DNA from 3 places in the Pseudodesulfovibrio thermohalotolerans genome. Region 3 is predicted to be linked to each of the others. Evidence: riboswitches for the same ligand, from Rfam matches in the RefSeq annotation. Region 3 holds a riboswitch; each other region holds the start of a gene.
The links. A riboswitch is a leader RNA that binds a small molecule or an ion and turns the genes downstream of it on or off. The one in region 3 is predicted to bind cobalamin.

Region 1: linked by a shared signal. The riboswitch ahead of LF599_RS13260 (ribonucleoside triphosphate reductase) and the one ahead of LF599_RS05595 (sirohydrochlorin cobaltochelatase) in region 3 are both predicted to bind cobalamin.
Region 2: linked by a shared signal. The riboswitch ahead of metE (5-methyltetrahydropteroyltriglutamate--homocysteine S-methyltransferase) and the one ahead of LF599_RS05595 (sirohydrochlorin cobaltochelatase) in region 3 are both predicted to bind cobalamin.

What each region holds. Positions count from the first base shown of each region.
Region 1 covers NZ_CP120635.1:2,812,126-2,824,142, forward strand. Annotated here, with positions in the region: gene LF599_RS13200 (DUF169 domain-containing protein) at 1-128, shown strand, start outside; gene LF599_RS13205 (flavodoxin) at 304-744, opposite strand; gene LF599_RS13210 (FeoB-associated Cys-rich membrane protein) at 948-1,127, opposite strand; gene LF599_RS13215 (DUF4198 domain-containing protein) at 1,299-2,126, opposite strand; gene LF599_RS13220 (hypothetical protein) at 2,221-2,538, opposite strand; gene feoB (ferrous iron transport protein B) at 2,552-5,056, opposite strand; gene LF599_RS13230 (FeoA family protein) at 5,056-5,277, opposite strand; gene LF599_RS13235 (FeoA family protein) at 5,317-5,541, opposite strand; gene LF599_RS13240 (Fur family transcriptional regulator) at 5,756-6,229, shown strand; gene LF599_RS13245 (hypothetical protein) at 6,232-6,390, shown strand; gene LF599_RS13250 (Fur family transcriptional regulator) at 6,454-6,891, opposite strand; gene LF599_RS13255 (methylenetetrahydrofolate reductase) at 7,240-8,115, shown strand; cobalamin riboswitch at 8,179-8,356, shown strand; gene LF599_RS13260 (ribonucleoside triphosphate reductase) at 8,524-10,587, shown strand; gene LF599_RS13265 (hypothetical protein) at 10,606-10,821, shown strand; gene LF599_RS13270 (FmdE family protein) at 11,047-12,017, shown strand, end outside.
Region 2 covers NZ_CP120635.1:1,571,405-1,579,231, reverse strand. Annotated here, with positions in the region: gene LF599_RS07325 (AAA family ATPase) at 1-1,049, shown strand, start outside; gene LF599_RS07320 (RloB family protein) at 1,036-1,665, shown strand; gene LF599_RS07315 (hypothetical protein) at 2,088-2,549, opposite strand; one part of gene LF599_RS07310 (IS3 family transposase) at 2,652-2,904, shown strand; one part of gene LF599_RS07310 (IS3 family transposase) at 2,904-3,793, shown strand; gene metE (5-methyltetrahydropteroyltriglutamate--homocysteine S-methyltransferase) at 3,846-6,116, opposite strand; cobalamin riboswitch at 6,235-6,415, opposite strand; gene LF599_RS07300 (hypothetical protein) at 6,512-6,691, opposite strand; gene LF599_RS07295 (IS4 family transposase) at 6,710-7,639, opposite strand.
Region 3 covers NZ_CP120635.1:1,219,559-1,231,575, reverse strand. Annotated here, with positions in the region: gene LF599_RS05620 (L-threonylcarbamoyladenylate synthase) at 1-345, opposite strand, end outside; gene LF599_RS05615 (TrmH family RNA methyltransferase) at 356-946, opposite strand; gene LF599_RS05610 (response regulator) at 1,128-1,523, shown strand; gene LF599_RS05605 (Hpt domain-containing protein) at 1,539-2,264, shown strand; gene LF599_RS05600 (chemotaxis protein CheA) at 2,274-3,935, shown strand; cobalamin riboswitch at 3,951-4,127, shown strand; gene LF599_RS05595 (sirohydrochlorin cobaltochelatase) at 4,252-5,226, shown strand; gene LF599_RS05590 (FecCD family ABC transporter permease) at 5,231-6,268, shown strand; gene LF599_RS05585 (ABC transporter ATP-binding protein) at 6,261-7,043, shown strand; gene LF599_RS05580 (ABC transporter substrate-binding protein) at 7,040-7,933, shown strand; gene cobI (precorrin-2 C(20)-methyltransferase) at 8,003-8,716, shown strand; gene LF599_RS05570 (sirohydrochlorin cobaltochelatase) at 8,713-9,510, shown strand; gene LF599_RS05565 (ASKHA domain-containing protein) at 9,680-11,227, shown strand; gene LF599_RS05560 (small ribosomal subunit Rsm22 family protein) at 11,217-12,017, shown strand, end outside.

The DNA.
Region 1 (12,017 bases), 1.6 Mb from region 3:
TTTCCCTGGAACTGTACGAGAAGATGCTGGCCGCCCTGCCCGAGTCCATGTTCTCCGTGGACGGAGCCTGGCGGCAGGTCCGCAAAAAGGTGGAGCGAAGCGCAAAGACCTGGGGCGAAACCGAGTAGCCCAACCCCGTAGACAACATGAAGGGGCCGGGACGGATCGTCCCGGCCCCTTCTTTTTTTGCGCCGAGCCCTTGGAACCAAGCGCGCGGACGCTTCATTCTGGCGGTTCCCGAGGGAGGAAAGGACGGCCCCGGCGAGGAAGGTGAAAGCCGGGACCGTCGGGCCTGGCCCGAGCCTACAGCTTCGCCAGGATGGTTTCGGCCCAGGCCGCGGCTTCGTTCAAATCGGGATCGCCATCGATTTTCAGAGTATCGCCGATAATGTCGGCGCCGAGTTCCCCGGCCCTTTCCTCAAGGGCGTCGACCGCACCGCAAAAATGCTCATAGGAAGAGTCACCGCAGCCGAACACCGCGACCTTTCTGCCGCCCAGTCCGGCCTTGTCGAGGTTGTCGTAGACCTGAACGAAATCGTCCTGAAGCTCGATTTCGTCGTCCCCCCAGGTCGAGGAACCGAGGAGAACGGCGTCGAACCCATCGGCCATATTCTCCACCGCCACATCGGCCGCATTCCGAATTTCCACGTTCAACCCGTTATTTTCAAAGAATTTCGCGATGGCGTCGGAGACGCTCTCGGTGTTGCCGGTGGTGGAGCCGTAAACGATCAGAACCTTGCTCATGATGATTTCCTTACTGTGTTGAGGTTGCCGAAAAGCGGGCGCACCGCGTTGCGGCCTCGGCAAAGGCCCGCATACAGTTCGCGGAAAGGAAATGAATCATGCGCGTTGACAGGTGTACCTTGATATACGGCAAACCAACCGAAACGGAAATGAACAGGGCCGGGAAGAATGACCGGAGATTGAACGCTCTCATCTTTTTCCACCTATTGGTCGAGGGAACGCCGGGCATCATTCCCGCAGGAGGAACCGGCGTCCCTCTTGGCCGCGCAGTCACCGGGGCAGCCGCAGCCGCACCCGCCCTTGGCCTTGATTTGCTTGCGCACCTTGACGAGAACGAAAAGAACGGCGGCGGCTATGATGACGACGGCAATGACGGTATCCATGATTTCCTCCAGATCGATTTCGAAACGCGCGGGGATGCTACTTCATCGGGTCGCGTCCCCCAAATTCGACGCAAACCGGCGCGACCCGGCTTTCGGTCACTTGGGGCGCGGCGGCGGACTCCGCCGCCGCGCCCGTGGAAGGACTCATCCGGGATCAAGTGAGAGCGGGACCTATTTCATATCCTCGGCCTTGACCCAGATCACGGCGTCCTGGCTGAGCTCCTTGCCCTTGTATTCCTTGTCCGGGCCGACGCCCAGGGCGGCAAAGCCCCACCAGCCCGCCTTGGGAATGCCGAAGGTGATGTAGCCGTTGGCATCCGTGAAGATGGTCTGGGTGACGAAGCTGTCGTGCGGATATTTCACGGAGGATTCAGCGGGCATGGCATTGGCCTTCAGGTCGGGCATGTGGCTCATGTACTCGACTTCCACTTCCGCGTTGGCCACGGGCTTCCCGTCGGACAGGACCTGCGCCTTGAAGACGTTGCCGGTCCACACCGCATAGGGCTTGATAAGGGGGACGATCTCGCAGGGCAGGCCCACGGGCTCGGCCCAATTGCCGGGAATGCCGCCCACGTTGAGGATCAGCTTGGTGATCTGCTGCATGTAGACACCCTCTTCTTCCTCCATGTAGTAGCCCGGCTTCATGATGAAGACGTAGTCGCCCATGGAACGCATTTCCTTTTTGGGAATGAGCGCGGAAAAGGCCTTGTTGGCGGACTCGGGATTCTTCCAGTCGATCTCCTTGACGTACTGCATGAGGTCAACCTTCTTTGCGGCCGCATCACCGCGCTGCTTCATGACGTAGAATTCCTCCACGCCGCCCATGTCCATGGTGTGTCCGGCCTCGGCCGGGTGGGTGAAGACGATGCGCATGTCCACATCCTGTCCGGCGTCGAGAGCTATCTCGGGGGTGTACACGACCATGAAATGGGCCAGGGCGGTGCCGGAAATCATCAGCACGCTCAGGGCTGCCAGCAGGGGAAGGAAACGTTTTTTCATCAAATGCTCCTCACTTTGAAATTGACTCTTATTATCGATGTTGCGTTTTTTAAAAGGCGCGGACCGGCCCGACGCCGACCTGCGCCCGATTTCCCTATTCTACGATGTCCGCGCCGTCGATCTTGACCTGATGGCCCTCCCCGGCGTCGAACATCACCGAGTACGCGGCCTCGGGCTTGTCGAAAGTGCACTCGCTATCCTCGTTCATTTTCGTCTCCAGCACGCTTTTGCCGTCGCCGTCGGTGACGTGGATGCTCACGCCGGAAGCGGACGAGCCGTCGGAGAATCCGCCCTCGCAAGTGATGGTTCCGTCTCCGTTGTCAAAGCAGCTCATAAGCGGGCTGTGCGCGAAGGCCTGTCCGGCGAATGCCGTCATGGCGGCCAAGGTCAATACGATCATTAGTTTTTTCATTATATACTCCTCCTTAAGAGCAATGTTCCTTGCACGATGCGTTGATGAGAGGGGCCACTTCCGTTTCTTCCGGCGTGGGGATCAGGGCCATGACCAGGGTTGCGGCCACGCACAGGCCATAGAAGGCCCACATGGTCTGGAACCCGCTCAACCCCAGAATCTTCCCGCCGGTAAAGACCAGGCTGGCCACGAACAGGCCAAGCAAGGTCTGGTAGGCTATGGAGAAAAGCATCCACTTGGTCGAGTTCGACTGGTGACGGACCATGATCGAGGTCGGCACGCAGGGTGGATACAAGGCCATGAAGAGCATCAGGGCCAGGGCGTGCAGGGCCGTGAATCCGGCCTCGCCCGCCTTCATGGACTCCTGCACGGACTGGCCGCCGTCGATGCCGTAGATGGAGCCGAGGGTGGCCGCGGAATTTTCCTTGGCCGCGAAGGCGGAAAGCAGGGCGATATTGATGCGCCAGTTGAATCCGGCCCACTGGGTGACGGGTTCAAGCGCCCTGCCCATGATGCCGAGGAAGCTGGTTTCGAACCGCTCGGCCCGGGCCTCGCGGCGCACTTTCTTGCGTACCCGATCGACCTTCTTGAGCGCCCGGTTCAGGGCCTTTCCGTCCTTGCCCACGCGTTTGACCACGGCGTAGTAAACCGGATTGTCGGCCTCGAAACGGGCGTTGATGACGTTGGACTCGGCCTGGTCCGTGACGCCCTGCTTGGCGCGCTTGAGGGATTCATTGAAGAGAATGATGGATAACACGTCGTCACGGCTGATCCGCCCCTGGTACCCGGTCTTGTCCACCGCCGACATGAAGGCGTCCAGGGACTTGTCCTGCATCGCCTGATAATGCGCCCGGCGATTCTCGGTCAGGCCCGGATAATTGATGAGCACGAAGACCACCACGGCCACTGCCGCGACCACGGTGACGATCTTCTTGAGGAAGAGCCAGACGCGCTCGAAGGCCCGGCGCATCACGCCGGTGACGGTGGGCAGATGGTACGGGGGCATCTCCATGATGAACGGCGCGCTCGGCTGCTTCCTGAGCACGGTCAAAGTCAGCAGCTTGGCCACGGGCAGGGCCATGAACAGCGTCACCGTGGCGATGAAGAACATGGCGAACCCGCCGGTATCCGCGAAATACGCGCCGATGAGGATAAGGTACAAGGGCACCTTGGCCAGGCAGTTCATCATGGGCACGATCATAATCGTTGCCAGGCGCGCCCGCTCGTCCGGGATGGCCTTGGTGGCCATGACTCCGGGGATGGCGCAGCCGCCCACGTACACGCCGCCGAGAATCATAGGCAGCGTGGACTGGCCATGCAGCCCGAAGCGGCGGAACAGCCGGTCGAGGATGAAGGCCATACGCGGCATGTACCCGCTGTCCTCCAAAACGGCGATAAGGGCGAACAGCAACAGGAAGATCGGCAGATAATTGAGGATGGCCGTGGTGGATTTGACCACCCACAGCCCCAGCGCGCGCAAAAGCGGATCATCGATGAACCCCGCCGCAGGCAGGACGTCCGCCGCAAAATTTTCCAAAGCGCCCCACAAGGGCCAGACCTGGAGCGCCAGCCAGTTCCCGAACACGATGGCCACCTGATAGAGAACCATGAGAATGGCCACCAAAATTACCGGCCCGAGAAATCGGTTGCAGACATACCTGTCGGCGAGGTCGGACAGGGACCGCCTGTTATCGGTTGGGATGGTTACGGTCCGACCGGCCATGCGGGCGCACAGGCCGTGCCGGGTAAAGGCGATGTGCCGTTCCGCGGCGTTGCCCGCTTCCTCCCGGAACCGCTCCCGGCAGGACTCGGCCAGCGTCATGACCAGGTCGGCTTCGGGATGCGAAGCGGCGAGCAGTTCCGCCGCCCCCTCGTCATTCTCCAACAGCTTGATGGCAAACCAGCGGACCGGATACCGTATGCTGAGAACGGGGTCTTCGCGCAACTTCTCTTCCAACTCGGCGATATACCGCTCCATGGGGCCGTAATCGAGGCGAAAAGTGTGTTCGCGCGACGGCGCGTCGGCCAGGGACCGGATCGCCTCTCGCAATGCCTCCCGGCCCTCGCCCTTCTTGGCCTTGGTAGGAACCACCGGAACACCGAGAATTTCCCGCAACCCGGCGATGTCGATCGTCTGCCCCCGCCGTTCGGCCACGTCCATCATATTCAGGTTGAGGATGACGGGAGCCTCCATCTCCAACAACTGAACCAGAAGATACAGGTTCCGCTTGAGATTCGAGGCATCGGCCACGTCGATAACCACGTCGGGATTGTCCCCGAGCAGAAAATCGCGGGCCACGCGCTCCTCCAGGGAGTACGACGTCAGGCTGTAAGTGCCGGGAAGGTCGACCAACTCCACGCGGCGGCCTTCGTCGGCATAGGCGCCGGTCTTCTTTTCAACGGTCACGCCGGGATAGTTGGCGACGTGCTGCCGCGCCCCGGTGAGCAGGTTGAAGACCGTCGACTTACCGCAGTTCGGCTGCCCCGCCAGGGCGACCAACAAATTCCGTGATCCCATTACAGCTCCACCTCGATGTGCTTGGCCTCGCTGTGCCGGATGGAGACATGGTAGCCGTCGAGCCTGAGCTCCACGGGGTCCACCAGGGGCGCGTTGCGCACGATCTCTATCCGCGCTCCGGGATAAAAACCGAGATCCATCAGCCGCTGCCCGAGCGGGCCGTCGGCGGTCAGGTCGGCCATGGAACAGGCCGTCCCGGGCGTAAGTTCATTCAATGTCATGATTTCCCCTCCGTTATCGATGGTTGCGGCGGCGCGCCCTCAGGCGACGACCACCTTCTCGGCGATGCCCCGTTCCACCATGACGCGGCTTTCCCCCACGCTTACGAGCATGGGGCCGAACCCGTTACTGAGCACGTCGACCTCCACGCCGGGTATGATCCCCAGCGACTCCAGCCTGGTCCTCGCCCTGACACCGGCGTCCACGGCGACGATCAAGCCGTTTTCCCCTTCCGCCAAAGACTTGAGCCTTCTGCCTGCTGCCATTTCTCCACCTTTTTTCTGCAACCAATGGTTGCAATTGATAATGAATTTCGGTATCAGTGATATGCCTTGAGGGGATCATGGTCAACAAAAACAATGTGTTGAAACACTGTCTCAACAACCGGCAGTTAAATGGCTCTTTAGGCGGGTCAATTGAGACTGAAAGTCAATTGCACAACAGACACCCCTTCCACAGGGGGATAGCGAACCGGGAAAAATGCAGGAAGCACTCAAGTCGTTCAAAAAATACCTGTCCCTCAACAACCTCAAGCTGACCCGGCAGAGGCTGTTGATTTTCAAATATTTCATGAGTGACGTTGGACAGTTGAACCCCGAAGGATTGCTCAGGGGAGTGCAGGAACTGGACAAAACCATCAGCCGGTCGACCGTGTACCGGACAGTCAAGCACCTTCACAACGCGGGCATTGCCCGATGCATCCACCGCAGTGACGGCGGCACCTGTTACGAACCCATGGGGGATCAATCCTGCCGGATGATCTGCGAACAGTGCGGCAAGACCGTCCCGGTCAGGAATCCCTATCTCGAATGCCTGCAACAGGAGACTGCGCGGCAACAGGGCTTCACGCTCTTCCGCTACCAGAACACCCTCTACGGCCTGTGCCCGGACTGCGCCGAACGCATGGGCCGACCGGCCTCGCCGGAATCGAAGAACGACAAACGGAGGTTTTAGAAATGACGTACAGACGAGGAATCAACAGCAAGTACGGTGCAAAGAATTTTCTGCAACGCGGCCTGCGCTCCATGTTCCCCAACTACGAGGGGGACGACGGGGAAAATTCCGGGACGGTCCCGGTGGATACGGAGAAGGATAGGGAACGGCGAAAGGAATAAACCGAAAGAAAGGCCCCGGAGACATCTCGCTCCGGGGCCTTTCTTCATCCGGGCCGGACTGGCCTAGTCGTCGGATGCGCAATCCGGGCACAGGCCGTAGAGATACATCCTGTGCCGGGTGAGGGTGAAGCCGTGTTCCCGGGCTATCTGCTCCTGCCGCTCCTCTATGACCGGATCGAATATCTCGACCTTCCGCTTGCACTTGAGGCACATGAGATGATCGTGATGCGCCCTGCCGTAGGCGCGCTCGTACAGCCCCCCCCCGTCCGGGCCGTCGATGGTGTCCGCGAGGCCGGACTCGATGAGCAGCTTCAGCGTGCGGTAGACGGTGGCCTGACCGATCTCGGGAGCCTTTTCCCGGACAAGCTCGCACAGGCGATCTGCGGAAAAATGTCCCTCCGCTTCCAGGAATGTCTGGACGATGGACATGCGCTGCGGGGTCATGTTCAACCCCGTCTCTTCAAGATAGTTCAGAAAAAACTGCTCAGCGGATATCGACATAGACAATAACGAAACTCATTTTCATTTTCAAATCAAGCCCTAAATTTCACTCAAGACCAAAAAAGATGCGGCCGCCCCATCGGCCCAACCACTCCGGTACAGCATTCGCGGGCTCGCTCTTCCCGTTGCGATGAGCTTATCCCTCTGCCCCTCTCCCAATCGGAATCAAAATGCAAACAGGGGCTTGCCAAGCTGCACGCCTTTGTATATCAATGAATCTTGATATATTGATATTGAGGCAACCACAAACGACAAAATCCCGCCGCGCAGGAGCTGCCGGAATACGCAGAGTACACCAAACCCCAAACGGGCCGGAGCCGCGCCTCCCCCATGGAACAAGGATACGCAATGAAGATCATCGACCGCATACGGAACACGGACCGATTTCTCTCCCTTGAATTCTTTCCTCCCAAGGAACGGGAGCAATGGCCCCGCTTCTTCAGCCAGGTGGACAGGCTGGCCGGGCTTGATCCCCTGTTCGTCTCCGTCACCTACGGGGCCGGAGGCACATTCCAGGACAACACGCTGGAAATCGCCGCGGACGTGCACCGCCGTTTCGGCCTTGAGACCATGGCTCACCTTACCTGCGTCGGAGCCGAAAAAAAGGGCATCGCCGACTACCTCGACCGCCTGAGGGACGCGGGCATCAACAATGTCCTGGCCCTGCGCGGCGACATGCCCGGCAACGGCGGAGACGACGTCTGGAAGGAGTTCCGCCACGCCTCGGACCTGGTCGAATTCGTCAAGGAGGGATGGCCGGAAATCGGCGTGGCCACGGCCTGCTACCCCGACGCCCACCCCGAATCCCCGTCCATCGACGACGATCTCCGGTGGACCTGCCACAAATTCAACGCAGGCTCGGACTTTGCCGTGACCCAATTATTCTTCGACGTGCGCCGGTACCGCGACCTGGTCCGCAGGCTGGAGACCAGAGGCATCCGCAATCCCATCGTCCCGGGCGTGCTCCCGGTCCTGAACATGCAGTCCCTCAACCGCATCCTCGCCCTGTGCGGAGCGAACATTCCGCTCAAGCTCTACCTCGAATTGCAGGAGGCCAACGAGAGCGGGGGCGATGCGGCCGTGCGCCGTAAGGGAATCGAAATCGCCCGGCGCCAAATCAGGGAATTACTGGAACTCGGCGCACCGGGCATCCATCTGTATTCACTCAACAATGCCGACGTCTGCCTGGACATCCTGACCGATCTTCCTGAGCTCTGCGGCTGATTCTGGGACAAAGCCCCGGCGAATCCGCTCTTGCGCTTCGCCGGGGCTTCGGCTAGTCTCCGAGCCTTCAGATGTCCTTCAGGTGGCCATTGCGCCATAACAGGGAATCCGGTGAAAAACCGGAGCGGTCCCGCCGCTGTGATCCCCGTAAGAAGGTCCGGTCCAACGAGCCACTGCCGAGAGGCGGGAAGGCGGGCCGGGCGGGGAGAGCCAGAAGACCTGCCTGAAGCGTTTCCTGCCGGTTGCGGTTCGCGGAAACCGTATGCGGACAAGAAAGTTTACACCCGACAACCGTCGCCGGGTCCAGCGGTGCTGCCGCGAGACCGTTCATCGGCGGCCAATGCAGGCGGTTTTTACCGCAGCGCAGCCGTGCCGCGCGTTTTTCCGCGTCGCCTGCAAGAGACATACATGCCCAGCAAAATCCTCAAACGAGACGGATGCATCGAGACCTGGTCCACAAAACGGATCGGCGGTGCCATTTTCAAGGCCCTTCAGGGAAGCGGCATCAAGGACCCGCTGCTTGCCGACAGACTGGCCGGAAAAGTGGAAAAGAAACTCAAGGACGTGGACATGCCTGAACAGGAACAGGTTCAGGACATGGTTCAGGAAGTCCTCATGGAGGCCCGCCTCTACAAGGTGGCCGAGCGGTATATCATCTACCGCGAAAAAAGACGCGAACTGCGCTCCCAGAACGAAGCGTTCCTGGACATCGCCGGAGTGACCGACAGCTACCTGGAGAACCTCGACTGGCGGGTCAATGAAAATTCCAACATGACCCACTCCTTCCAGGGACTGATTCTGCACATGGCCGGTTCCGTCCAGGCCCGCTACATGCTTGAGAAGTACCCCGAAGAAGTGCGCCTGGCGCATACCCACGGCTACTTCCATATCCATGACCTCTCCTTCGGCCTGGCCGGATACTGCTCCGGCTGGTCCCTGCGCGACCTGCTGCTCGAAGGATTCAACCTGCGCGACCGATGCTCGTCCACCCCGGCCAAGCACTTCGACGCGGCCTGCGGCCAGATGGTCAACTTCCTCGGCACGCTCCAAAACGAATGGGCCGGCGCACAGGCGTTCAACAACGTGGACACCTACCTGGCCCCGTTCATCCGCAACGACGGCCTGAGCTACCACGACGTCAAGCAGCAGATCCAGAAGATGCTCCACAACCTCAACGCCACCTCCCGCTGGGGCGGGCAGTCGCCGTTCACCAACTTCACCTTCGACTTCGTGCCGCCCTCGCACATCGCCAAGGAAGCGGTCATCATCGGCGGCAAGCTGCAGGACTCCACCTACGGCGAATACGCCGAGGAAATGGCCATGATTAACCGGGCGTTCCTGGAGGTCATGCTCGAAGGCGACGCGGACGGCCGCATCTTCTCCTTCCCCATCCCCACGTACAACGTGACCAAGGATTTCCCCTGGGACTCCAAGGAAGGCGAACTGCTGCTCAAGATGACCGCCAAGTACGGCGCGCCCTACTTCCAGAACTTCATCAACTCGGACCTCAACCCCGAGGACGTGCGTTCCATGTGCTGCCGACTGCAGATGGACCTGCGCGAAATCCGCAAGAAGACCGGCGGGCTCTTCGGCGCGGGCGATCTGACCGGCTCCGTGGGCGTGGTCACCCTGAACCTGCCCAAGCTGGCCTACCTGGCCCACAACGAGGAAGACTTCATGGACCTTGTCACCGAGTACGCCCGGCTGGCCTCGGAGTCCCTGGAGTTCAAGCGCAAGGTGGTCCAGAAGAACCTGGACGCGGGCATGTTCCCGTTCTCCCGCCGCTATCTCAAGAACGGCTTCAAGGGCCACTTCTCGACCATCGGGCTCATCGGCGGCCATGAAGCGTGCATGAACCTGCTCGGCAAGGGGTTGGACACCCGGTCCGGTTCCCAGCTCATGCAGCGGACGCTCCAGCTTCTGCGCGGACTGGTGGTCGAATTCCAGGAAGAGACCGGCAACCTCTACAATCTGGAAGCCACTCCCGGCGAGGGCACCTGCTACCGCCTGGCCAAGATCGACCGCGACCTCTACGCCGACATCTACACCTCCGGCGACGAGACCCCGTACTACACCAACTCCACCCTGCTGCCCGTGGGCATCAGCTCCGACGTCTTCTTCGCCCTGGAGCACCAGAACGAGTTGCAGACCCTGTACAACGGCGGCACGGTCTTCCACACCTTCCTGGGCGAAGCTGCCCCGAACGAGGAAAGCGTGAAGAACTTCCTGCTCAAGGCCATGAGCAAGACCAAGATTCCATACATCTCGGTCACGCCGACCTTCTCCGTCTGCGAAGACCACGGCTACCTTTACGGCGAGCATTTCCACTGCCCGACCTGCGACAAGGAAACCGAGGTCTACACCCGCGTGGTAGGCTACTACCGTCCCGTGGGCCGCTGGAACAAGGGCAAGCAGGAAGAGTACAAGGACCGCATCGAATACTCCCAGCAAACCTTCTGCCAGCCCGCTTAAGGGTCTTACGGGCCATCGATGATACTCGACGCGAACCAGCTCGCCTCCATCAGGCAGCACAACGACGAGCAATTGCGGTTGGGCAACCGTGCCGCGCACGGCTACCCCGCCCGAACCGTGCAGGACCTCCTGCACACCATCGAAGCCCTCAAGAAGGAAAAGAAAAAGTGGAAGAAGCTGGCCCAGGACCGGGGCAAGGCGCTCCAGACCATCAGCGACATCGCGTCCCGATAGCGCGCGGGGCCGCCAGCCCCTCCACCACAGGCCACCGCCTCTTCACCGCACGAAAACAAGGCCCGGAAGGATATCCTTCCGGGCCTTTTCCTTTTCCCTCGCCTCTTCCAATCCCTCGCCCAAGACGCGTCCACCTTGTCTGTTTGCGATTTGTGCTTGCTACGTTTTTTAAAAAGTTATACACGTGCCGCATACTAACCTTTTAAAAGTATGGTTGTTAGAGGTATGAAAAAAATCTATCTATTCTTCACGACATCGCTCATTCTACTTCTGCTGACATCCTCCCCAGCCATGGCCGCCGATTTCGGCACGGCATGGACCCCGCGCATGGAAGCGGCGGACACGGCCCTCAAAAACGCCATGCAAACCCTTGCCGTCACACCCGGCACGCCGGGATTCATGGTGCTGACCAATGCGGGATACGGCCAGGCGGACGGAGCCTCCACCGAACCGTTCCTGGATGTGATCGCGATGGCGACCGGCCGGACGCCCGGGACCCGGACCCTGCTCCTGGTAAACACCTCATGCGCCGAGCCGCTCTGGTTCTCGGTTTTCCGCAAGGACAACATGGCGGCCGTCTTCGTCAAGCTGGACCGTGACGGATTCGAGAGCCAGCGGCTCAACCTGGCCCCGGAATCCCTGTTCCAACCCGAAGGATGGACCGAAGCGGGCAAAGGCCTCATCGGCAACCGGCTGTTCTCGGTCGCCTCCATCTCCCTGGCGTGGGCCGAGGACGCGCCGTGGCCCATGCTCAAGGGCGCGGAACTGCACGACCATTTCTGTCCCGGCCTGAACGCCGGATTCATCGCCAAGGCGTATCTCGACCGAAACCTGCCGCTCGGCCCCGGCGACGCCTACGTGTTTGTCGGCGCCCCACCGATCTGCGCCATGGACGCCCTGCAATCCGCCTTTGGAGCGACCATGGGCAAGCACGGCGCATACTCCATGCTCGTGCCCGACAAGGCCGCGAAATTGGCCGACGGCGGCGCGGCTCCGGTGCTCATCGCCATGCGTGTGAACAAACAGAAAGACGTCTGCGACGGCGTGTTTCTCGGTTTCGACTGGGCCAAATCCGAGTCCTTTACCGGCGTGACAAGCGCGGACCGCTCCCCTTCCGGCGGCAAGAGCAACCCGCTCTTCTACATCTCCCGCGTCAAAATGTCCTGGAAGCTCGCCCAGATGGACATGAACGACAA
Region 2 (7,827 bases), 350 kb from region 3:
AAATAGAATTTCTTGCTCCTGATTTATATGAAAAAGAAACTAATCAGCGGTACAACTATAGCATCTCATACAATAAAAAATTTATTTTGTCTGAAGAATTACTGATTTTTAAAAGCACAAAACCAAGCACCCTTTTCAAGAGAGAAAGTGATTCGCCCGTAAAATGGGGGGAATACCTCAAAGGAAAGAAGCAGACGATTGAAAGTATACTTCTTGACAATCAGCTTTTCTTATCGGTTGCAGGAAATACTAAAGACCATCCTCTAAACGTAATATATCGCTTTTTTAGAGACTGCATAAGCAGCTTCCGATCGGTTGGAATAATTGGTGGTATGGAACTGGACTCTTACACGAGAAGACAACTTACAGGCGAACACTCTGATACCTTTGCCCAAAAACTAACTCAGCTTTTGAAGGCCGCAGATACAGGGATTCAGGGTATCCGAGTGAAAGAAGTTAAAATGGACAGTGTAGAGGGTCTCAAAATCGAAGGAGCCCCTGCAATACCCGATGAATTCCTTGAATTGATTAAAAAAGATTTAGCCAGTAGACCTTTTGCCGTTCATGACAAATACAATGGAGAAGAACTTATTGGGGTTCAAGAATTTGACATCATGAAGGAGTCACAAGGAACAATACAATTATTCGACTTAGCTGGACCGGTTATTGAAACATTACAAGCTGGCTCCACCTTAATCATTGATGAGATCAGCACCAGCCTACACCCAGATATTACAAAGTTCATAATCAGTCTTTTCCACAGTAAAAAAACAAATCCCTTTAACGCCCAGTTAATATTTTCGACACACGATATTATTACTCTTACATCTGATATTTTTAGACGAGATCAAATATGGTTTACGCAAAAGGACAACTACGGGGCGACATCCCTTTTTAGTCTCCTTGAATTTGGAAAAAATATCGTAAGAAAGGGCACCAATTTTGGCAGTTGGTATCTTAAAGGCAAATTTGGAGCATTACCGTTTATAAACCGGAACCTGTTCATTCCCTTTGAGGACGAAGAAGAGGTTTCAAATGGCGAGGCCTAGAAAAAAAGCGACACGCCCGATTTTCCCTAGCATCTTCATTTTTTGTGAAGGGAAAAAAACTGAGCCAAACTACTTTAGAGCATTAATCAACTCTTTAAATTTTCCAGGTGAACTGGCAAAAGTCAAAGTGATAGACAGCGACAAGACAAATCTTGTTGGTTTGGTGAATGAGGCGAAGGAATTAAAAAAGAACAACAGATACGGTATAGTCGATGACGAATATTGGATTGTTGTTGATAAAGACGGCTATACTATGCATGCACAAGGGTTTGACCAAGCGCTAGCAAATTCTTTTAATATAGCTTTTTCAAGCGTTTGTTTCGAATTTTGGATTTTATGCCACTTCACCTACACTACGGCACAAAAAGCCAAGTGCGAGAAATTAATCAAAGAACAGCTTGAAGCCAACATTCCAAATTATGAGAAGAACCAAATAGACATATATGACATCATCAAGATGAAACAAAACAACGCATGCGCAGCAGCTAAGCGCATAAGAAAGCACTGGGAAGCCGTCGGCGAGGGCAAGCCAATATACGAACTCAATCCCTACACTGATGTTGACCGATTAGTCGAAAAACTCGTCGATTATAGCAACGAACTAAAAAACAAATAACCAACAATCAACCTACTCAACTTTTGAAAACCCGCATGTTCTCACTCCACGTTCTCGACACCCTGCAATGCCTAACAACATTGGAGGGTTATTATGGTTTACCGTCGAGATCCCGTCCCTCGGACCGGAGGCCTTTATTGGCGCTGGCCTCAAATCGTCAAATATCCCAAGACAACTCAGGAGCGGCGGGAAGCTGCTGCCTATCCTGAATTCGTTCGTCCAAGCCGAAGGGGAAACAATCTCCCCAATAGTTGGGATGACGTTCCCCGAGCTGATTTGGGAGACCGCTGCTGGAAGCGCAACAAGAAACGATTGAAGCAGTGGATGAAATAGATTGTTGGGAGCTTGACCGACGCCTTTCAGGCTGCCGGTCAAGCTCCCTTTCAGGTGCGGTGGGATACAGGATTTACCCAATCAGGCGGCTAGGTCTCATTAGAATATATCACTTGTCCTAAAGTTAGCTCTTCTTCAGATCGCGTTAACAATGAATCGACAAACCGCATGCCATTCTTGCACACGTAGAGATAGGCGGGCTGCCCGGCTTTGTCGGTGGCCGAGATAACTTCCTGAAGGCCGGAAATGCCTTCATTCCCATCCGGGCTTACCCATTCAAAGTACTGAAGCAAGATAGAAGCTTCAGTTATGCAGCCGCTTTTTATGCTCGCGATGATGGCCCCTATGTCGCCCACGATCATACGTATTCTCCTGGTGGCACCAGGTTCGATTTCATCCTGTACTGGAAAGTAGAAATATACGTGAAAAAGGAACGATTGTTCGAAAACCTCCACGGCCCAGTAGTGGGTTTCGCCCATATCTCCGCCAAGCTCTTCAGGCATGTGGAGTTCAAATTTCCAATCATCACGCACGATAAACATATTATCCATAATTGGCTCCTTTTTCCCTATCGTGCTGGTTGTAAAGTCCCCGTATAGTAGGTCCATTGCAAAGTAGAGACTTCTGGCCCAAACTGCGCCCAGGAGTTTCACATGCGCAAATCAAGATTCACTGAGCACCAGATCGTGCGGATTTTGAAATCCGTGGAAAGTGGACGGACGGTCAAGGACGTCAGCCGAGAGCACGGCGTGAGCAACGCTACGTACTACAAATGGAAGTCCAAGTACGGCGGCATGGAGGCGTCCGACATAGAGCGGATGAAAGACCTTGAGGCAGAAAACCGTAAGCTCAAGCAGATGTTTGCGGATCTGAGCCTGGAAAACATGGCTCTCAAGGATGTCATCGAAAAAAAACTCTGAGGCCGGTTCAGCGAAAACAGCTCGTCACGCACATGATCTGTGAGTTCGAGATGAGTGTCCGCAAGGCTTGTACAGCTCTTGGCGTCAGCCGGAGCTACTACGCGTACAAGCCTCATCCGCGCGACGATAGTACCGTCATCGCCGCTTTGACTGAACTGGCCGAGAAAAAGCCCACATGGGGCTTCAGTAAGCTTTTTGCTGTGCTTCGCAAGCAGGGGACCCCTTGGAATCACAAACGCGTCTGGCGGGTTTATTGCTTGTTGAAAATGAATTTGAAACGCAAGGCAAAGAAACGTCGCCCCCAAAGGACAAGGAAAGCCGTGGCCCAGCCGCTGCTGGCGAACCATTGTTGGTCGATTGATTTCATGCGTGACACTCTCTACAGCGGGCGGGCTTTCAGAACATTTAATGCTGTTGACGATTTCAATCGAGAGGTGCTTGCCGTGGAAGTAGACACCAACCTGCCAGCCGGAAGAGTGCTCAGGGTACTTGACCGGGTAGCCGAAGAAAGAGGTCGTTACCCGGAAAAGCTGAGGATGGACAACGGACCTGAATTTGCCAGTTCGGCCATGGCAGCCTGGGCTGATCAGCACGGTGTTGGGCTGGAGTTCATACAGCCAGGCAAGCCGACGCAAAACTCATATATTGAGCGTTTCAACCGGACCTATCGGGAAGAGGTCTTGGACTTGTATATCTTCGATAGCTTGAGCGAAGTGCGTGAATGCACGGAGAGATTTATCAGGGAGTACAACGAAGATCGGCCTCATGAATCGCTAGGCGACATGACGCCAGTGGAATTTGCAGCCCAGAGGGCAGGGGGTACCCCCTGCCCTCTGGGCTCTCACCAAAAAACGGCGGGAAGCCTCTACTACTAGCTGGCCCTAAGATGGGGGACTTTACACCTGCCCTTTTGGTGTGTGTAGAGGGTTAGGCGTATGATTCACGCAATTTGAGGGCAGCGCAAACCATGTTTTTTAGGGAGACAAGCGTCTCGACCCAAGCACGGGTTTTGAGGCCGCAGTCAGGGTTAACCCAAAGACGTTCAGCGGGGATTACCTTCAGCGCCTTTTGAAGGAGCGAGTAGATTTCATCCTCGGAGGGAATCCTCGGGCTGTGTATGTCATACACCCCGGGGCCGATTTCCGCCGGATATTCGTATGCATTGAAGGCTTCGAGCAACTCCATGCCGCTGCGGCTGGCTTCGATGCTGATGACGTCGGCGTCCATTTCAGCGATCCATTTCATGATGACGTTGAATTCGCTGTAGCACATGTGTGAATGAATCTGAGTGGTATCCTGTACGCCGCCTGCAGTCAGCCTGAAACAATCCACGGCCCAACGAAGATATGCTTCCTGCTGATCCTTACGAATGGGCATACCCTCCCGGAGCGCGGCTTCGTCGATCTGGATGATGCCGATGCCAGCGGCTTCGAGGTCAAGAACCTCGTCGCGTATGGCGAGGGCTATCTGGCGGCAGACCACTTCACGCGGAATGTCGTTGCGCACGAAGCTCCAGCACAGGATGGTAACCGGCCCGGTCAGCATCCCTTTCATGGGCTTGTTCGTGAGGCTCTGGGCGTACACGGCCCAATCCACGGTCATTTGCTCCGGGCGGGATATATCACCGTAAATGATGGGCGGCTTGACGCAGCGGCTACCGTAGCTTTGCACCCAGCCGTTTTGCGTGAAGCAGAATCCCTTGAGTTGTTGGCCGAAGTATTCGACCATGTCGTTACGTTCCGGTTCGCCGTGGACCAAAACATCAAGTCCCAATTCTTCCTGATGAGCCACGACTTCTGCGATATGTCCCTTCATGGTTTCCTTGTATTCGGCATTCGACAGTTCGCCCTTTTTATATTGCAGACGCGTTTTGCGGATCTCGTCGGTTTGCGGATAAGAACCGATAGTTGTTGTCGGGAAGAGAGGGAGGTTCAACTGTTTCTTCTGGATGGCAGACCGTTTAGCAAAGTCGGATGTCCGGTCATACATTTCGGGAGTGATTGTCTGAAGTCGGTTTCGGGTCTCCTTGTCCACGACATGACAGTGGGCACCTCGTGCGAGAAGCGAAGCTTTGTTCTCTGCGAATATCTTCGGCTTGTCTGCCCCTTCCGCAGCAAGCTTCAAGGCTGCAATTTCATCGCACTTTTGCACAGCGAAAGCCATCCACTGCTTCAACTCCCCATCCAACTCCGTTTCAGCGGAGAGATCCATTGGAGAGTGGAGCAACGAACAGCTGGAGCCGATCATTATGCGGCTTGCTTTCAACTGCTGTCTGCTCGCGTTCACACGTCTGAAGGCAGTTTCGAGTTCAGTCTTCCAGACGTTTCGCCCGTCAACCAGGCCGAGGGACAGGGTAACGTGTGGCGGCAGCTTGTGGATGATGTCTTTCAGTTGTTCGGGGGTGCGCACCAAATCCAAATGGATGCCGTCGATGGGCAATGACAGTGTGAGATCGCGATTGTCGCCAAGCCCACCGAAATACGTGGTGAGCAAAAGACGGGAGCTGACGGTGACCTTCTTCATCTTTGCATAGACAAGCCGGAAGGCTTCATCAGCTTCCTCTGAAATGTCCGTACAGAGGATCGGTTCGTCGATTTGAATCCAGGAGCATTGGCCGTCCAGCTCGGCGAGAATATCACAATAAGCGTCAGCTAGCCCTTCAAGGTGATCCCAACGACTACAGCCGTCGGTCTCCTTGGCGAGCGAAAGAAAGGTGATCGGCCCCACCAGAACGGGCTTCGGAGAATACCCGAGGTCCCTGACAGTGGTGGTTTCTTTGAGAAGCCGGGAGCCGGTTTTTTGGAATCGCGTGTCTCTGGTCAATTCCGGGACGATGTAATGGTAGTTGGAATCGAACCATTTGGTCATCTCCATGGCCGGGATACCCTTTTCCGCATCTCCCCGTGCCATATGGAAATATGTTTCAAGGTCAACTTCTTTGCCATCCCACCGGAATCGGGGAGGAATAGCTCCGAGCATGGTGATGGTGTCGAGGATGTGGTCGTAAAATGAGAAGTCGCCAACTGGCAGCAGGTCCATGCCCGCCTTGGCCTGGATCTCCCAGTGATGCTTCTTGAGGTGCTCGCCAACCTTGATAAGTTCAGCTTCGTTTGTTTCCCCTCTCCAGAATTTTTCGAGGGCCCATTTGAGTTCACGATTTTTCCCCATCCTGGGGAAACCCAATACGTGCGCGTTCATGTCTACTCCATGTTTCAGGGTGAAAGACGTAGAGCGTGCCTTGCGATGGTTGAGAGAAACACAGCGTGGGAATGATCCTGGTCTGAGTTGTTTTCTGCCATCCTAACCTGATCGCGAGGCGGTTGCTCTCTGGCAAGACGTCTTCTGGCTTCCGGCCCCATCGTGTTGAATCCCTTCCCCCAAAAAGGTGGTCATCAACGGGTTTGCCGGTTACAGCGGCGCGTCCGCAGCGGTTTTTCACCGCTTTCCGTTTCTTGCCAAATCCTTATATCAAGATTTATTGATATATAGAAAGTCTGTTCTATGCAAGCTTTTTAGGGCGGGATACATTCCATCATCGTTAGTTGTTTGATTTGAGAGCTGCGAAAAGTCTAGTCAGACTCAATCGTGTCCGGTTAACTCGCCATTCCTAACAACGGATAATCATTTTTGATCTTTGACATTTCTCCTGGCGGACTGAAAAATGTTTCCAGCCCTGTACGCTTGAATACGTTCAGCTGCAGCAATTGCAACATCTCCTGAATGGGCCAGCCGATCCTAGACGTAAATTTCAGGAACGCCACCAGCAGATACATGATCATGGCCACGTAGATTTACGAAAGCACGGCATTTTCCGATGTCCCGATGAATCTTTTGATTTTCAAATTCTGTTTGATCAGCCGGAAGAAAATCTCTATCTGCCAGCGCTCCTTGTAGATTTCCGCAACCGATCTTGCTGCAAGCGAGAAATGGCTGGTCAGATATACGAAGTGCTCACCGGTTTTGGCATCGCGGTACCCCACGCGCCGCAATTTGAGCGGCTTTCCGCCACTCATAACCTGAATGATCTGGTCGGAAGTTATGCCCTGTTTTTTGTTGACGGGTCGACGTTTGAGGACCTTGTAGGACATGTTTTTCTTCTGTCTGGTTACGAAGAAAACACCCGCCTCCATGAGTGCGGCGAACCACCGATAGCAGACGTAGCCTCGGTCGAACACGACGATGGAACCCTTGGGCAATGTGAGTGCCTGAGCGACTTTGGATTCGTGTTTTCGCGCATTGGATATCTCCAGGAAAGACGGGATATAGCCGTCATGGTCCAGGAGCGCGTGGAGCTTGATCCCTCCCCGGTTTTCTCGAAACGAAGCCCAAGGAAATTGGTCAAGGCTCAGTTTGACAGTCGATGCGTCGAGGCTGAACAGCTTGTTTTTGAAACGGAATTTGTGGCTGGGAGCGATGGCTTGGCACTGTTTGTACACCGCACCGAACAGGGCCTGAAAGAACGCTGCCGGACGATTGCTATTGGCATCGGCAAAGGTAGAGCGAGCCACCGGCTTGGCTCCCAAGTGGTAAAGCTTTCTTGCGTTTACTGCGAGGTTGCGCAAGCCATCGCGCATGGAATGCCGAGCCGCGATATGGATAAATGCAAGGCAGACAAATTGATTCCAGCGGCTGAAGACACGGGCTTTTCGTTCGCTCGGAAACTCGCGTTCGACTTGCGTAAAAACATGTCTCGGAATCAGGGATAGCAGTTGAGCAAGGATTGTGTCACTGTGAGCTACGTCAAAATTCTCCTTTGTTATTCATTGGTTAGACACCAATATCATAACACAATTCCCGGAGATTTTGGACGTTTTTCTTTCAGCTAAACCGGACACGACATTCCTGTGGCTGAACTATGCAAGGCCGACATGCGCGAAGTCGTAATAGAACTGCGTAAAAGCAAAATCAT
Region 3 (12,017 bases):
TTCGGAGGCAAAGGGATGGCCGGACCAACGGACCGAAGTGTACCCCTCTTCGTCGGAAAGCCAGGAAGGGAGTTCGGGCAGCGCCTTGACCAGAATGGACAACGGACCGGGCCAAAACGCGGCCGCCAGGTCCAGGAGGGAGCGGGGTTTCTCGGCTGTAACCAAAGCCAACATGTCCAGGCCGCCGATTATCAGGGGAAGAGGCCGTTCCTCGGAACGCCCCTTCACACTGGCCACGCGGTCGCAGGCCGCTGCGCTGGTGGCGTCACAACCCAGCGCATAGAGAGTTTCAGTAGGATAGATCACGATGCCGTCTGAACGCAGAACCTTGAGCAACTCTTGCATGACAGCCTCCTTATCTCGAATACCATTCTGTTTTAAGCGATTCCAGTTCCTCCCGTGAAAAGGAGGGATTGTCGTACATGCCTGCGGCGTCGCGCTGGACGAACGCCTGATAGAGAATGATGGCCGCGGCCACCGATACGTTGAAGCTCTGCACCATGCCCTGCATGGGGATATAGATTTCGTCGGGAGCGAGCTCGGCCAGCTCCGGGGATGTGCCCCGGTGCTCGTTGCTCAATATGATCGCGGTGGGTTTGGTGAAATCGAAGTCCATGACCGGCCGCGCCGATTCGGAGAACCCCGTCCTGAGGATTCGAGTCCCCTGCGCCTTGAGGTGACCGACCATATCGGCGGCGTCCACGTGGCGTGTAAGCTCAATCCATTTCTTGGCCGATCCAGAAGTCTTCTTGGCCAGGTCCGGCCATTGGGAATCCGTATAGTACAAATGTACCCCGGCCACCCCAAAGGCATCGCAGCTTCTGAGAACCGCCGAGACGTTATGAGGGTCCCAGATGTTGTCCATGATCAAGGTCAGGTCCTTTTGTCTCCTGGCCAACACCCCGTCAATACGTTTCTTCCTGTCTTCCGTAATCTGTCTGATCATGCGGCGTTGGTATCCATTATGCAGCCATTTGGCAACCCCGCATCGCGCTTTCCAATCGGGCAAACGTCAAGATTATAATGTGTTGAGAACAATTAATTCCTATCATTATATTGACATTTTTTTGATATACATAGGAAAAGAAAACTTGAATCCCTTTCCCCGGCAAGAAGCGGAGAATAAAATGCGTGCACTTATTGTCGAAGACGAATTCCTGAGCCGAAAGGTTCTGCGGTCGTTCCTGATGACCCTGTTCGATGTGGACATCGTGGTCAACGGCCGGGAAGCGGTCGAAGCCTTCAAATTGGGCCATGACGAAAAAAGGCCCTACGACCTTATCCTCATGGACATCATGATGCCCGAGGTGGACGGCATTGAGGCATTGCAGCGAATCCGGGATCTCGAAACGGAAAACGGCTACCGCCCGAGGGTCAAGGTTATCATGACCACGGCCCTGGACGATCCCCAGACGGTCATCCGAACCTTCCATGACGGCGAGGCGTCGGCCTACATCGTCAAGCCGGTCGCCAAGGACAAGCTGTATGCCGAACTGGAAAAACTGGGACTTCTGCACAAGTAGGACCGAGGATCAAGCATGAGCGAAGACCCGATGGTCGAGGAGTTCTTCTCCGAGGTCAACGACAAGTATTACCCGCAGGTGATGGAGGGGCTTGAACTGCTTGAGAACGGCGACCTCGGGCAGGGCATAGAGATACTGGCCCGTCCGCTGCACACCATCAAGGGCGTCACCGGCTTCATGTCGGGATTTGAAGAGGCTTCCCACTTCACCCACAAGATCGAGGACTTTCTGAAGAAGGTCCAGTCCGGCGAAGTGGATTCCTCTCCGGACAACGTCACCCTGCTCTCGCGCGGCGTGAACATGATCTTCCAGGTACTCGAACAACTGCGCGTCGGCGATACGGACACCGAAGAGCGCGAAGAGGTCCTCGGCTTCATAGCGGCGGCGTCCGCCGTAGGACAGAACGAAGCCGAAGCAACCGGAGCCGGCGTGGACACGGAGACCGTAAACGGGGTGACCGTGATCAAGGTCAACGACCCGCGCGTCCATCTGGACGCCCAGTTCAAACCCATCATCTCCGCGATCTTGTCCATCGAACCCGGCGACCCCGTGCTCCTCGACCTGGGCGGAGTGCTGACCTTCGGGTCCGGGGCATGGGCCGCCGTGGCCAGCATGGGCGTCACCTTCAAAATCGCCGCCTGCAACGTTTCCCCGGACGCCCGACAGACGCTCATAGGCTGGGGATTCGACAAGACCATCTCCGTATACCCCGACCGCGAGACCTATTTCACGACGCAATAAGGCGAGACAATGCAGGACAGCATCATTCAGTGCATCGAGGACATAGAACGGCGGATTCTAGAAGTGGACGCCACGGGCCAGGGGGTGGAGGCCGTGGTGGACGCTCTCGGCCTCTCGTGTATGCAGCTCTCCTCGGCTGGGGTCATCGCCCTGCTGGACATGCTCAAGGACGGCATCACGCCCGTCAACGGCGACATCGTCACCGCCATGCTCAACATCTGCGAAGCGCAAAAGAAATTTTTCTTCGCCCTGGGCGGCCTGCTCGAAGGCAGCGGCGATGCCCTGGCCAAGATCAAAACCGCACCGCCCGCCCCGGCTTTTGAGGAAAGCGAAGAGGAAGCGGCCCGGGCCTTCGAGGAGCCGCCCGCCGCCAAAGCCGGAGTTCCTGAAGCTCGCGCCGAAGAAACCGAAGAAAAACCCAGCCCGGAAGCCGACGCCAAATCGAACGCCAAGCACGCGCCGCAAGGCATCTCGTCCATTCGCGTTCCCACGGACCGCCTGGACCGGGTCATCGAACTGGTTGGCAAGCTCATGGTCACTTACGCGGTCATCGCACAGGGCGGAGCCACCAATGTGACGCAGATGGCCTCCAGCCTCCGGGAACTCGACAACGTCATTTCCAAGCTCCAGCAAGAGGTCAACGCCATTCGGCTGGTGCCGCTCAAGCAGATTTTCATGCCCATGCACAGGCTGGTAAAAAGCCTCTCCCAAAAAATCGGCAAAAAGCTCGACTTCGAGGTCCGGGGCGACGATCTGGCCCTCGACAAAACCATAGTCGAAAGCCTCAACGAGCCGCTGGTCCACCTCCTGCGCAACGCCGTGGACCACGGCCTGGAAGACCCCGAGGGGCGCAAGGCGGCGGGCAAGCCCGAGACCGGAACCGTGTCCCTGTCCGCCTGGCGCAAGGGCGACAACGCCTTCATCCAGGTCGGCGACGACGGGCGCGGGCTCGATCCCGACCGAATCCTGTCCAAGGCGCTTGAAAAGGGGCTGGCCGATCCCGACAAGGAATACTCCAAGGACGAAATCCTTCAGTTCGTGCTTCAGAGCGGTTTCTCCACCGCCGAAAAAATCACCGATGTCTCCGGGCGCGGCGTGGGCATGGACGCCGTGGTCAACGCCATCAAGGTCGCCCTGGACGGCGAAGTGTCCATCGAGAGCGAGCTGGGCAAGGGCGCGAACTTTACCATCTCCATCCCCCTGGACCGATCGGCCAACGAAGGCATCGTGGACGCCCTGGTCTGCCGGGTCGGCGGCGACACTTTCATCATGCCCAGCCGCGATGTGGTGGAAATCTACATGCCCCGGCGCAACGACGTGGTGGAACTGCCCGACGGCCGCGAGACCGTGGACGTGCGCGGCGAGATACACTCCCTGCTCCGACTGGCGGACCTCCTTGAACTGACGCCGGAGATCGAGAACATCGAGATGGCCCAGGCCATCGTGGTCCGGGTCGGCGATTACAAGGGCGCCATCCTGGTCGACGAGGTGCTGCGCCAGCAGCAGGTGGTCATCACCGGGTTCACCGTCCCGGTGGAGGAAATCTTCAACGTCCCCATTCTCGGCTATGGCATGATGGGCGAATCCGACGCCCTGGTCATCGACGCCGAAGAGATGATCCGCCAGTTCCAGGAACGCATTGCCGAAACCGCCCGGACCTCCTTGACATGAATACCGAGGAAAGCATACTCCACTTCAAGTTCAGGTGTCCTCGGACTCAATAGGGAATCCCGTGAAAATCGGGAGCGGACCCGCCGCCGTGACGTCTCGCTGAACCGTTTCCATTCATGCCACTGGGGTCGACCTGGGAAGGCGGAAACGGGAGGGACCAGCCGGAAGACCTGCCTGGAACGATCACAAGGACCTGCCACGGTGGTACGTGGGCTTGCCGCCGAGGTATTGAAGGGATAATACGGGTTCTCTTCCTCTGAATTCGAAGAGGAAGAGGCTTTTTCTTTCCCTCCCCGCCCCATTTTCGGAGAACATGATGACAGTTGTCAGAAACATTGTCTTCTGCCTGCTCGCCCTGTTGCTGACCGTCCCGGCCCAGGCCGGGCACCACGACGAACAACCCGTCAAACAGGCCATCGTCCTGGCCGCCTTCGGCACTTCCTACCCTGAAGCGGTCAAATCAATCCTGAACATCAAGGCCAAGGTGGAGAAGGCCCACCCCGGCGTCCCCGTGCGCCTAGCCTTTACCTCCAACATCATCCGCAAGATCTGGCAGGGCCGCCAGAACGACGAGGCCTGGAAAGCGGCGCATAAGGACATTCCAGCCGAAGTCCTCTACGTCAAGCATCCCCTGGCCACCATCGCGGACCTTCAGAACGACGGCTGCCGCGACATCACCGTGCAATCCCTGCATGTCTTCGCGGGCGAAGAGTTCCACGACCTGATTACCCTGGTGGGCGGACTCAAATCCATCCGCACCCTCAAGGCCAAGAACATGCCCTTCGCGCACCTCTCCCTCGGCCGCCCGGCCCTCGGCCTGCCCGGCGAGGAGTATCCGTACACCGAGGACATGGCCCGGGCCGCCAAGACCCTCAAGACCGATGTGGACCATGCGCGCGAACTGAACGCCGCCCTGGTTTACATGGGCCACGGCAACGACTTCTTCTCCACGGGCATCTACGCGGAATTCCAGAAGGTGTTGCAGGCCGAATACGACTACCCCATCTTCATCGGCTGCGTGGAGGGATTTCCCGCCTTTGACGACATGGCTGCGCAACTCGCGGCCTCCGGCAAGAAGGACGTCCTTCTCAAGCCGTTCATGATCGTGGCCGGCGACCATGCCTCCAACGACATGGCCGGCGACGAGGACGACGCATGGAAGATCATGCTGACCAAGGCTGGCTACAAGGTCGCCACCGACCTGCGCGGCCTGGGAATGCTCGACGGCTGGGCCGACATCTACGTGAACCACCTCAACGACGCCATGGCCAAGGGCCCGGGCGTGAACTAGACGCATGTTGAACGCCGCCTCCCGCACCTCCCTTCGCAACGGGTTGACCGTCGCCCTGCTCGCCGCTCTGCTGGCCGGGCTGGCGCTGGCCGCCTGCGCCATGGGAGTCATCAGCATCCCGCCGGGCGAAGTCCTGCGCGGATTGCTCGACGGAGTGCGGGGGGCGGCGGATTCCATGGACGGCATGGTGGCGGGCATCCTTTTCGACGTCCGGCTTCCGCGCATCCTGACCTGCGCCGCGGTGGGCTTCGGCCTGGCCGTGGCGGGCGCGGTCTTCCAGGGGCTCCTCCTCAACCCGCTGGCCGACCCGTTCACCCTCGGCGTCTCCTCGGGCGCGGCCTTCGGCGCGGCCCTGGCCCTGCTCCTGGGATTGTCCTTTTTCGGCCCGGCCACGCTCATGACGCTGGCCTTCGCGGGCGCAGCCCTCACCCTGGCCGCGGTTATCGCGCTCGCCGGGCGCGACGGCGAGCTGGCGCCCACCTCCCTCATCCTGGCGGGGGTCATCGTCTCGGCCACCCTCTCGGCGGGCATCAGCTTCATCAAGTATCTGGCCGACGAACGAGTCTCGGTCATCGTCTTCTGGCTCATGGGCAGCTTCGTGGGCCGGACGTGGAACGACGCGGCCCTGGCCGGGACCGCCTCCCTGCTCGTCTTCGCGATATGCCTCTACTTCGGACGCGACCTGAACATAATGAGCCTGGGAGCGCGTTCGGCGCGGAGCCTGGGCGTGAACACGGGACGCGTGCGGCTGATCCTGCTCGTCGCCGCTTCGCTGGCCAGCGCGGTCTGCGTGGCCGTGAGCGGAATCATCGGCTTTGTAGGCCTCATCGTACCGCACCTCATGCGCATGATCGTGGGCCCGGACAACCGCTGGCTCCTGCCCGCCTCAGGCCTTGGCGGGGCCATACTTCTTCTGCTGGCCGACACCGTCACCCGCGCGGCCCTGCCCCACGAGGTGCCCATCGGCGTGCTCACGGCCATCATCGGCGGCCCGGTCTTCTGCTGGATATTCAGCCGCTCCAAGAGGCTCGCACGTGGATAGCGCGATCTTCGCCAGCCAGGACCTCGGCTTCGCCTACGATTCGGCCCAGGTCCTCCACGGCCTGGATTTCGATCTGGGGCCGGGCCTACACGGCGTGGTCGGCCCCAACGGGTGCGGCAAATCCACCCTGCTCGGCCTCCTGGCCGGTCTGCTGTCACCCACAGCGGGCGCGGCGCGGCTCAACGGCGAAAATATTTCAGACTTTCCCCCGTCCAGGCTGGCCCGGCTCTGCACCCTGGTTTCACAGGACCAAACGCTCCGTTTTCCCTTTACCGTGTACGAAACCGTACTCATGGGGCGGCATCCGCACATCCCCCGGTTCAGCCGCCCCTCAGCCCGCGATATCGAACGCGTGGAGGACGCGCTGACAGCCATGGACCTTCAGAGGTTGCGCGACCGGGCCGTGGCAGACCTGTCAGGGGGCGAACGCCAGCGAACCGCCGTGGCGCGGGGGCTCGCGCAAGACACGGCCGCCCTGCTCCTGGACGAGCCCACCTCGGCCATGGACATCCGCCATGCCATGTCGACCATGGAGACGCTGCAACGCCTAGCCGAAAACGGCCACACCGTGGTGGCCGTACTCCACGATCTCAACCTGGCCGCGCGCCACTGCGACAGCATCCTCATGCTGGACAAAGGGACCGTTCATGCCTATGGCAACGTGGCCCGGACACTCACCCCCGAAAACATCCATGCGGTCTTCGGCGTCCGCGCGGCCATTCTGCAAACCGACAACGGACCGCATATCGCCTTCATCCAAGGAAACAGACCTTGAAACGCCTTCTTTTCACTCTTGTTTTCGTCCTGCTTCTCTGCTCCACCGCCCGCGCCCGGACCATCACCGACGACTCGGGACGGACCATCTCCTTCGACGCCCCGTTTACGCGAATCATCTCCCTGTACGGCGCGCACACCGAAAACCTGTTCCACCTCGGGTTGGACAAGCAGGTCATCGGCGTATCCCCGGGCGAGAACTACCCCGCTGCGGTCTTGTCCCGACCGACCTTCAACGCCCGCGACGGCGTGGAGAAATTTCTGGCCGCCAAGCCCGACCTGATCCTGATCCGGCCCATGCACTGGCGCGCCTATGGCGGACTGTGGAACGCGCTGGCGCGCCACGGCGTCACCGTGGTCTCACTGCAACCCGGCTCCATCGACGCCGTGTACGGCTACTGGCGGGCTCTGGGCAAACTCACCGGCCGCGAGATGCAGGCGGAATACATGATCGAGGACTTCCGCGAGGGAGTGCGCCGAGCCGAGAACCGGCTGGCCACCATTCCCATGGGCGAACGGCCCGGAGTGTTCTTCGAGTCCATTCACCGCAAGATCGCCACCTTCTCGCCCGGTTCCATGCCGCTGTTCGTCCTGGAAAAAGCCGGTGGAGTCAACGTGGCGACCGACGCCAAACCCCGCCACGGCACCAACATCGCGAACTACGGCCTGGAACGGCTCCTCGCCAAAGGCGGCCGAATCGACGTCTACCTAGCCCAACGCGGAACCATGAACGACGTCTCGGTGCAGGACATCGTCAACGGCCCGGCGGCGTCACGCATCAGAGCGGTCCTGACCCGCAACGTATTTCTGGTGGACGAACACCTGGTCTCACGGCCCACCATGCGGCTGCTCAAAGGCATCGACACCGTTTTCCAAATTCTCCATCCCTAGGCCCCAGTTGACCTTCCCACGCAAAACAGACAAAGTCGGCTACCGACAAAAACATAACGGACATTCATCGTGACCAAGAAAGGCACACTCTACGGCATCGGGGTAGGCCCCGGCGATCCCGAACTGCTCACCCTCAAGGCCGTGCGAATCCTCGGCGAGGTGGACGTGATCTTTGCCGCCGCCTCCACCAAAAACGACTATTCCACGGCCTACGCCATCGCCAAGCCCCATCTCAAGGACCATGTACGCATCGTCCAGCTCGGCTTCCCCATGACCAAGGACGAGGACGCGCTCAAGGCCGCCTGGCGCAAGAACGCCGAGGTCGTGGCCGAGGTTCTGGACAAGGGCCTGGACGCCGCCTTTCTGACTCTGGGCGACCCCCTGACCTACTCCACCTACGGCTATCTCCAGCGCACTCTGCTGGAAATGAACCCGGATTTGCGGCTGCGCGCCGTGCCGGGCATCACCTCCTTCCACGCCGCCGCCGCGCGCATCGGCCTGGTCCTGTGCGAATCCAAGGAGTCCCTGCTCATCACCTCGGGCGTGGCCGATCCCGCCCGTCTCGAAGAACAGCTCAACACAGCCGACAATGCCGTCATTCTCAAGGCGTACAAAAATTTCGAGGAAATCCGGGACCTGCTGAACAGACTCCGCCTGGGCGACACCACGGTGCTCGTCTCCCGTCTCGGCATGGACGAGGAATCCATCCTCATGGACATCAACGACGCCCCCAAACAGCCGCACTATTTCTCGCTGGCCCTGGTCAAGAGGAAGAAGCCGTGATCCGCGCCGCCATCGTCCTGGCCGCCTTCGGCTCGCGCCACAAGAACGCCATGGCGTCGCTCGCGCACATCATGGAGCGCGTGCAGGCCGCCTATCCCGACCTGCCCGTGCGCGTGGCCTACACCTCCAAGACCATTCGGGGACACATGAAACGGGCTGGCGAGGCGGTGGACTCCGTGCCCACCGCCCTGGACAGGCTCCTCGACGAGGGCGTGACCCACGTGGCCGTACAGTCCCTGCACCTCATCCCCGGCACGGAGTTCCACGAGCTCCTCGGGCTGGCCAACGAGCTCATGCTCCGCGAGGACGGCTTCCGACGGGTCGAGGTCGGCTTCCCCCTGGTGGCCGGGGAAGCGGGCATCGAGGAGGTGGCCGACGCGGTTCTGTCCATCGCCGAACAGGGCAAGGGCGAAAACGACGCCGTGCTGTTCATGGGGCACGGCACCAAGCACGACGGCAACGTCTATTACGAGGCCCTGCACCGCGCCTTCCAGGAACGCGACCCGTCCGTACACCTCGGGGCCATGGAGGCCGAGCCCGGCATCGACGACATCCTCGAACGGTTCAAGCGGGACGGAGTCAGGAAGGCCCATCTCCTGCCCTTCCTTTTCGGCGCGGGCTGGCACGCCGCCCGCGACATGGTCGGCGATGGGGAAAACAGTTGGAAGACCCGCCTCGAACGGGCGGGCATCGAATGCGAGGCCGTGCTCAGGGGCGCGGGCGAATACGACATCCTCGTCGACATCTGGCTCGGCCACCTTCACGACGCCATGAAGCGCATGAGCCGCTGCTGACGCCCCTGCACGCCGCCCATCTCTCCCTTGAACCATCCGCCGCCGTTCCCCGGAGCGGAAAGACGGGGTTCGGGCGGCCCTCCCACCGCATAACCGCCGGGAGCCCGGCATTCCCGCCGTTTACACAACTCGGCCCTTGGGCTAGTCTGCGCGGACCGATGGAGACAACGTGAGCATACTGATTCATACCCATGACGGCGGCCGGTTCGCTCTGGAGCCCAAGCCGGGCGACACCCTGGCCCGCACCATTTTTCTCTCCCGGCTCTGGCACGGCGTTCCGCTGTGTTCGGGCCTGGGCAAGTGCGGCCTCTGCCGCGTGCGCTTCGTCAAGGACGCGCCCGAACCGGGCCGCGACGAGTTGAAGAAGCTCGGCCGGGACAAGCTCGCGCAGGGATGGCGGCTCTCCTGCCTCCATCCGTCCGAACCCTGCGAAATCGAGCTGCCCGAGCCGGTGCGCAGCCAACGGGCCGTGCGCTCCCTCGGGGAAGGGGCGGGAGACTTCGCCCTGGCCGTGGACCTCGGCACCACCTCCATCCATTGGACCGCCCTGGTCGACGGAAAGGCCGTGGCAACGGGCCGGGAACTCAACCCGCAGATGGGCATGGGCTCCGAGGTCATGTCCAGGCTGGCCGCTGCCGCCACCGCCGAGGGACGGTTCGTGCTCCGCGCCCTGGTCGCCGACCGCATTTCCGAGCTGGCCGAGACAGCCTCCCGCAACCTGGGCGGAAACTGTATCGGGCTGGCAGTGTCCGGCAACCCGGCCATGACCTACATCCTGCTCGGCATGAAACCGGACGGCCTGGCATCCGCTCCCTACGAACTGACCTATTTCGGCGGCGACGAACGGCGGCTCGGCCCCGGGCTGCCTCCAGCCTACATCCCGCCATTGCTCGCGCCCTTCGTAGGCGCGGACCTGTCCGCCGGACTGACCGCCATCGAGTTTGGCAACGCGCCCATGTACCCCTTCCTCCTGGCCGACCTCGGCACCAACGGCGAATTCATCCTCGCCCTGTCGCCCGAAAAACGGCTCTGCGCCAGCGTGCCCATGGGACCGGCGCTGGAGGGCGTGGGGCTGTCCTTCGGACGCACGGCCGGACCGGGGGCGATCACCGGCTTCACCCTGACGCCGAAGGGGCTCGACATCCACTATTTCGACAGCTCGAACGCGGAACGGACCGGCATGACCGGCACGGGCTACCTGGCCCTGGCCGCCATCCTGCGCGCCCACGGCGTGCTGGACGAAACCGGCCGATTCGCTGAAGGCGCGACTCCCCTGGCGGCCAGACTGGCCAAAAGCGTCTCAACAGAGGAGGAAGAGCCGATCTTCGCCGTCAACGCGGACGTCCGCTTTCCGGCCTCCGACGTCGAAGAAATCCTCAAGGTCAAGGCGGCCTTCAACCTGGCCGTGTCCGCCCTGCTCAAGGCTGCGGGCATCGGCCCCGGCGGCCTCGCCGAGATCCATCTGGCGGGCGCGTTGGGCGAGCACGTTTCCCCGGCGGACCTGGAGACTCTCGGCTTCCTTCCCCCCGGCTGCGCGGCCCGAACCGTAAAGGCGGGCAACACGTCGCTCCGCGGCACGGAACTGTTTTTAACCAACCCTGCGGCGCGGACCTTTGCCGAGTCCCTGCCCCATGGACTGACCCGGGTGGACCTGACCGGAGACGCCGAATTCGGCAACCAATTCATCCAAAGGATGCGTTTCAGCTATGTCGATTGACGGCCTGTTCCCCAACCTGACCGAGGAAAACGCCGGGCATCTCGCCCGGTTCGAAGACATCCTCAAACGCGTGTGGCCCCTCAAGGGCAAACACCGCGAGCACTTGAAGTACGACATCCGGGACATGTCGCGCAGCCTGACCAATGAACGGTCCACGCGGCGCAAGGAATACATGACCGACGCCAAGTTCCTGTCGCCGTATCTCTACTATTTTCTGCCCTGGAACCTCTTCCGCCTCTCCCGGCTGTTCTCGGGCCTGGAAATGGACGTCCCGGAAAACGGGCACGTGGCGGACCTGGGTTCCGGCCCCCTGACCACGGTGCTGGCCCTGTGGATGGCCCGCCCCCATCTGCGGGACCGGCGGCTTGATTTCACCTGCCTGGACATTGCTCCCAAAACCATGAACACGGGCGTAAAGCTCTTCCAGGCGCTGGCCGGGAAAGACTCGCCCTGGCGCATCAAGACCGTAAAGGCCGGATTCCTGGACCACATCCGCGAAAGGGCCGATCTCATCATGGCCGCCAACGCCTTCAACGAGCTTGACTGGTCCGGCCGCACCACCCGGCCCCAGGCAGAGAAGCTGGCCACGCACCTGGTCGGCGCCACCAAGGACACCGGACGCATCCTCATTGTCGAGACCGGAGTACGGCTGAGCGGCCGGATCGTCAGCGAAATGCGCGCCCAACTGCTTGGAAAGGGCTACAAGCCCATCGCGCCGTGCCCCCATGCCCAGGACTGTCCCATGCCCGCCCTCGGGCAGGGAGCCCCGTGGTGCCACTTCAACTTCTCC